2 regions of the Pseudomonas sp. LBUM1669 genome follow, and region 2 is predicted to be linked to the other one. Evidence: riboswitches for the same ligand, from Rfam matches in the RefSeq annotation. Region 2 holds a riboswitch; the other holds the start of a gene.
The links. A riboswitch is a leader RNA that binds a small molecule or an ion and turns the genes downstream of it on or off. The one in region 2 is predicted to bind cobalamin.
Positions count from the first base shown of each region.

Region 1: it holds a riboswitch for cobalamin, as region 2 does, so the genes downstream of both, cobO (cob(I)yrinic acid a,c-diamide adenosyltransferase) here and cobW (cobalamin biosynthesis protein CobW) in region 2, are expected to answer to the same signal.

Region 1 covers NZ_CP166784.1:2,008,189-2,011,586, reverse strand. The annotation lists gene ACA051_RS09330 (cobyrinic acid a,c-diamide synthase CobB) at 1-554, opposite strand, end outside; gene cobO (cob(I)yrinic acid a,c-diamide adenosyltransferase) at 565-1,176, opposite strand; cobalamin riboswitch at 1,257-1,490, opposite strand; gene ACA051_RS09320 (hypothetical protein) at 1,645-2,229, shown strand; gene ACA051_RS09315 (PQQ-dependent sugar dehydrogenase) at 2,297-3,398, shown strand, end outside.
Region 2 covers NZ_CP166784.1:3,010,539-3,013,936, reverse strand. The annotation lists gene cobN (cobaltochelatase subunit CobN) at 1-472, opposite strand, end outside; gene cobW (cobalamin biosynthesis protein CobW) at 476-1,537, opposite strand; cobalamin riboswitch at 1,638-1,852, opposite strand; cobalamin riboswitch at 2,030-2,257, shown strand; gene ACA051_RS14110 (CbtB domain-containing protein) at 2,377-2,568, shown strand; gene ACA051_RS14105 (CbtA family protein) at 2,580-3,284, shown strand; gene ACA051_RS14100 (cobalamin biosynthesis protein) at 3,281-3,398, shown strand, end outside.

The sequences.
Region 1 (3,398 bases), 1.0 Mb from region 2:
CTCGGCAATTCGATCCCGGTTTCCCGCGACAAGGCGCCGTACCAGCGCAAGCCTTCAGTCAGGCTGCCTTCGAGCAATTGCGCATGACGCAGCGTGCCCACGCGGTTGGCCAATACACCGGCAAACGGCAAGTCCGGCTGATACTTCGCCAGCCCCAGCGCCAGCGCACCGAAGGTCTGCGCCATCGCCGTGCCGTCAATCACCCCGAGCACCGGCACACCGAAATGCCGCGCCAGGTCGGCGCTGGACGGCGTGCCGTCGAACAGCCCCATGACGCCTTCAATGAGGATCAGGTCGGCTTCCCCGGCCGCCTCCCACAAAAGCCGACGGCTTTCCTGCTCGCCAACCATCCACATGTCCAGTTGATACACCGGCGCACCGCTGGCGCGCTCGAGAATCATCGGATCGAGAAAGTCCGGGCCGCATTTGAACACGCGCACCTTGCGCCCCTGATTGCGGTGCAAACGGGCCAGCGCGGCGGTGACAGTGGTCTTGCCCTGACCGGAGGCCGGCGCGGCAATCAATACCGCCGGGCATTGACGATGGCTACTCATAAAGTGCAGCTCACAATTCGACGCCTTTTTGCGCTTTGATCCCGGCCTGGAACGCGTGCTTGATCACGCCCATTTCGGTGACCGTGTCGGCCAGTTCGATCATCTCTGGCTTGGCGCCGCGACCGGTGACCACCACGTGTTGCATCGGTGGACGCGCCTGCAAGTCGGTGAGCACCTGATCGAGGTCGAGGTAACCGTGCTTGAGGGCAATATTCAACTCATCCAGCACCACCAGACCAATCGACGGGTCACGCAACAACTCACGCGACACAGCCCACGCGGCTTCGGCGGCGGCGATGTCACGCTGACGGTCCTGGGTTTCCCAAGTGAAACCCTCGCCCATCACATGAAAACGCACCTGCTCCGGGAAGCGGCGGAAGAACAGCTCTTCACCGGTGCTGTTACGGCCCTTGATGAACTGCACCACGCCGCACTGCATGCCGTGGCCCATGGACCGGGCGAGCATGCCGAAGGCCGAGCTGCTCTTGCCTTTGCCGTTGCCGGTCAGCACCAGCAGCAGGCCGCACTCATTCGGCGAGTTGGCGATGCGTTCGTCGATCACGGCTTTTTTGCGCTGCATGCGCGCCAAGTGGCGTTCGTCACGATCAGGGGAATCAGTCATGGGGAGCTCTCCGTTGAGGCTGGATAACGGCGGGCAGGCACAAGAATAGACGGCAAGAAGCCTGGCATCGCCCACCGTGATGCCGTTGGATGAATCAGGCCGGTCTCCGGGCTCATGAGCGGCTCGCGCCGGACTGCGCGCCTTCCCATGTCGACAGTCGACACAGTGGCTCAAGACGCAGTCTTTACTCATTTACCGTTGCGGGGGCAGCGCCGGGATCGTGACGTTTCGTCGCTTGGTGATAGTCACTCACCGGCTTCCCTGTTTCACTCTGTCGGCCACCGCCACAGAGCACCTGAAACAAGCCGCGAAGGTTAGAGGGTTGGGGGTGGAGCGTCAATTGAAGACAAAGCGCGCGCGAGCGATATACTGCCGCCGATCAATTATCTGACATCAATCTTGCACGACACTGTCAGCTTTGATATCAAAGCGCCACAACCCAACATCACAATTACAAGGGTGAGCAACATGCAAGGCATGATTATCAGCAATCCGAAGCTGGAATTCCTGCGACCGGTGCTGGAACGCTGGTTTGACTGTATCGACCGCTACAACACGGTGCGCGGCGATAACGACACGCCTTACTGGCACGACGAAAAAGCCAACCTCGGCCTGCTCTCTGCAGCAGCCTGGATGGCGGAAATGGTCACACTGCAACAAACACCGACGCGCAAACAGAACGAAGAAGGGGAACGCAACGGCCGCGCCGATCTGTATATCGCCACCCCCGAACAACGCGCCTACCTTCAGACTACTCAACGCTGGCCGCGGGTCAATAGCCTGAACCTGACTCAAGCGCTGCAGGACATCACCAGCAACGCCAAGCGCATCAGCTACGCCAGCGACCTGAGACTCGGCTGCCTGTTCGTTGCGCCTCAAAAGGCACAGCAGAGCGCGACACCGGAAGAACTCCAGGACATGGTCGACGACCTGCAAAAGGAACACAGCTGCGCCGTGGCCTGGTATTTCCCATACGCCTACCGCAAGTTGCGCAACGAAGCGGGCAACTATCACCCCGGCATCGCCGTGCTGCTCAAGGAAGCCCGCGGCTGACTGGTTGAACCATCGCGTGCTTAAGCTTCTCTATGATTAAGACAATGCACTCATAGGGAAGTCCAGCATGCACAAGCCCCAGCTCGTTCTCGTCATCGCGCTCGCCGGAGGGCTCGCCGCTTGTGGTGAAACCTCCAGCCTGCAAGTCTCCGACGGCACCGGCCCGTCACCCAAACTGCCCGAACCGAACAAGACCCTGATCCCGACGGTGAACATCGCCCCGGCGATCGGCTGGCCGGATGGCGCGAAACCCACCGCTGCGGCGGGCACTCAAGTGGCGGCATTTGCCGAAGGGCTCGATCACCCGCGCTGGCTCTACGTGCTGCCCAACGGCGATGTGCTGGTAGCCGAAACCAACGCGCCACCGAAACCCGATGACGGCAAAGGCGTTAAAGGCTGGGTCATGAAGAAAGTCATGGGCCGTGCCGGCGCCGCCGTTCCCAGCCCGAATCGCATCACGCTGCTGCGGGACAAGGACCACGACGGCATCGCCGAAACCCGCACGGTGTTCCTGGAAAACCTCAATTCGCCCTTCGGCATGACCCTGGTCGGCAATGACCTGTACGTCGCCGACACCGACCGCTTGCTGCGCTTTCACTATGAAAATGGCGACACCGCGATCAAGTCGCAGCCGATCAAGGTGGTCGACCTGCCGGGTGGCACGCTGAATCACCACTGGACCAAAAACGTCATCGCCAGCAAGGACGGCAGCAAGCTGTACGTCACAGTCGGCTCCAACAGCAATGTCGGAGAAAACGGCCTTGATCAGGAGGAAGGTCGCGCGGCGATCTGGGAAGTGGATCGCGCCACCGGCAATCACCGGATCTTCGCTTCGGGGATTCGTAATCCAAACGGCATGGCCTGGGAACCTCAGACCGGCGCCCTGTGGACGGCGGTCAATGAGCGGGACGAAATCGGTAGCGATCTGGTGCCGGACTACATCACTTCAGTGAAGGACGGCGGGTTCTACGGCTGGCCCTTCAGCTACTACGGCCAGCACGTCGATATTCGCGTCGAGCCGCAGAACCCTGACTTGGTGGCCAAGGCCATTGCGCCGGATTATGCGGTCGGCCCACATACCGCATCGCTGGGCCTGTCGTTTGCCGAGGGCAACACACTTCCAGCGCAATTCAAGGAAGGCGCCTTCATCGGCCAGCACGGCTCATGGA
Region 2 (3,398 bases):
TGGCCAGGCAGCGGAAAAAATCCAGGGCATTGGCCATGCCGCCCTGCCGCAAAAACTGCCAGAGCCGGTCGCGGTCGTCGGCGGTCACGGTGCTCAGGTCACTGAGTTCCGGGTCCGGCCGGTCATCCCCCGGTACCAGAATCAGTTGCACACCGCGCTGGGACAGCTCCACCAGACGTTCGACCCCGTAACGCCAATAGGCGATGCCGCCGTGCAGCGAAATCAGAATCACCTTGGCATGGCGCAGCACTTCGTCGACATACAGGTCGACCGATGCGTGATTCTGCACCTGCATCGGATTGGCCAGGCGCACGCTCGGGTAATCGTCCGGCAGTTGCTGCGCCGCTTCGGCAAGCAGCGCCAGGCTGGAATCGCCGCTGCACAGGATCACCAGCTCGGCAGGGGTTTGTCCAAGGTCGGCAATGTTGTCATCCGACACGAAACCGCCGGGCTGGGTCCTGAGCAGGTGCATGGCTTAAACGCTGAGCGCGGCGCGCAATTGCGCTTCAAGCAAAGCGGCGTCCAGTTCCTGGCCGATCAGCACCAGGCGCGTGGTGCGCGCTTCATCGGCGCCCCACTGACGGTCGAAATGCTTGTCGAAACGCGTGCCCACGCCCTGAATCAGCAGGCGCATCGGTTTGTTCGGAATCGCCGCGAAACCTTTGACCCGCAGAATGCCGTGCTGGACCACCAGTTGGGTCAGCGCGTCCAGCAGCAGGCTTTCGTCGGCTTGGGGCAGTTCGATGGAGATGGAATCGAAGGCGTCGTGATCGTGATCGTCTTCGCCTTCATGGTGGTGATCGTGATGGCTGTGCCGGCTGTCGATGTGTTCTTCGGAACCGGCGCCGAGGCCGATCAACACATCCAGTGGCACGCGGCCGCTGCTGGCTTCGATGACTTTGACGGCTGGCGGCAGTTCTTCGGCGACTTCCAGGCGCACACGGGCCAGGTCTTCCGGGCTGATCAGGTCGGCCTTGTTGAGGATCACCAGGTCGGCGCTGGCCAGTTGGTCGGCGAACAGCTCGTGCAGCGGCGATTCGTGGTCCAGGTTCGGGTCGAGTTTGCGCTGGGCGTCGACCTGATCCGGGAAAGCCGCGAAAGTGCCGGCGGCAACGGCTGGGCTGTCGACCACGGTGATGACCGCGTCAACGGTGCAGGCGCTGCGGATTTCCGGCCACTGGAAGGCTTGAACCAGCGGCTTTGGCAGGGCCAGGCCCGAGGTTTCGATCAGGATGTGGTCGAGGTCGCCGCGACGGGCGACGAGTTCGCGCATCACCGGGAAGAATTCTTCCTGGACGGTGCAGCACAGGCAACCGTTGGCCAGTTCGTAGACGCGACCGTTGGCTTCTTCTTCGGTGCAACCGATGGAGCACTGCTTGAGGATTTCGCCGTCAATGCCCAGCTCGCCGAACTCGTTGACGATCACCGCGATGCGGCGGCCCTGCGCGTTGTCGAGCATGTGCCGCAGCAAGGTGGTTTTACCCGAGCCGAGGAAGCCGGTAACGATGGTGACGGGGAGTTTGGCCAGTGTTTTCATCGGATGCCCTTTGGCAAGGTGGCGGGCATACGGGACGACAATCGCTGCGACGGATGCGCGCGCGGAAGAGTTCGCCACCGGATCACCCCGCCCGGTTGTAGTGAGAATCTGTGTCGAGGCAGGTCTCCTGGCTGACGGTGTGCCGGGCTTGTGGGCCTGGCATTCACTGCGCCTTCCCGCGAACCCGCTGAACAGGGTTTGCAGTGGCGTGGCAGCGAACATCACCGTTCACAGTTGCGGGGGCAGCCGCGGCATCGACCGCGTTCCCTTCTTAGCTTCGGCAAATGCCGAAGAACCTCGAAAGCGCAAGGCTACGCATGGTGTGGGGGCGGGTCAATGTCTTGTGGTGCCCTCACCGGCCCCTTCGCGGGCAAGCCTCGCTCCTACAGGATGGCGGTGCTTTTGTAGGAGCGAGGCTTGCCCGCGAAGAATTCACCTCGGCATCGAAATGAGAACCCATGCCAATTGACGCCAAACCCCCGCCCATGCTCTCCTACACGCCTTGTTACGGGTGCCCTTCACAGGGTGAAACGGGAAACCGGTGAATCATGTGCTTTACTCAAAGCCATGTCAGTCCGGTGCTGCCCCCGCAACGGTAAGCGAGCGAAGCGTCAGATCCACTGTGCCAGCAGTTCGGCATGGGAAGGTGATGCTTGCAGGTTCAGGCGCAAGCCTTGGCCCCTCGTGAGCCCGGAGACCGGCCCGCAACACAAAGTGACCTTTACGTCACCGAATAACAAACCCGCGGTGGGCGGGCGCTGTTTGAACCTCTGCGCGCCCGACTCGCAGGGGGCTTCCATGCGCTCTATTCACCCACTGACAGACCAGAGGGAAGCGCCATGTCGATCATCAGCAGCACCGGCCACAGCACCGCCAGCACCACCACGACCCTGAGCCAACGCCTGACCACCGCCGTATGCGCGTCGATCCTCGGTGCGTGCCTCGTGTATTTCGCCGGTTTCTCGCACATCGAAGCGGTGCACAATGCCGCGCACGATACCCGTCACAGCTCAGCCTTCCCGTGCCATTGAGACCTGCCGACATGATCAAGCGTATTGCGCAAACCGCAGGTTTCAGCGGGCTGCTGGCCGCCCTGTTGCTGACCCTGCTGCAAAGTTTCTGGGTCTCTCCGCTGATTCTGCAGGCCGAAACCTACGAAAAATCCGAGCCGGCCGCTGTTGAAGTTCACGAACACGCCGCCGGTGTCGCCGCTCACACTCACGACGCCGAAGCCTGGGAGCCGGAAGACGGCTGGCAGCGTGTGCTGTCGACCACGGGCGGCAACCTGGTGGTCGCCGTCGGTTTCGCCCTGATGCTCGCCGGTCTCTACACCTTGCGTGCACCGACCAAAACCTCCCAAGGCTTGCTTTGGGGCCTGGCCGGTTACGCGACCTTCGTGCTGGCGCCGACCCTCGGCCTGCCGCCTGAACTGCCGGGCACTGCCGCGGCTGATCTGGCCCAACGGCAACTCTGGTGGATCGGCACGGCCGCGTCCACGGCGGTCGGCATCGCGCTGATCGTGTTCAGTCGTCACTGGCTGATGAAGATCCTCGGCGTGGCGATTCTCGCCGTTCCGCACGTGATCGGCGCGCCGCAACCGGAAGTGCACTCAATGCTCGCTCCGGAAGCGCTGGAAGCGCAGTTCAAAATCGCATCGCAGCTGACCAACGTCGCGTTCTGGCTGGCCCTGGGCCTGATCAGCGCCTGGTTGTTTCGCCGCAAAAGCGATGGCCAATACCACGCATGATTGTTACTCGCACAGCGCCGACTTTAGTCGTCGGCCTGGGCTGCCAGCGCGGCTGCCCTGCCAGTACGCTGCGGGCGTTACTCGATCAGGCGTTACAGGCTCATAAAATCGGAC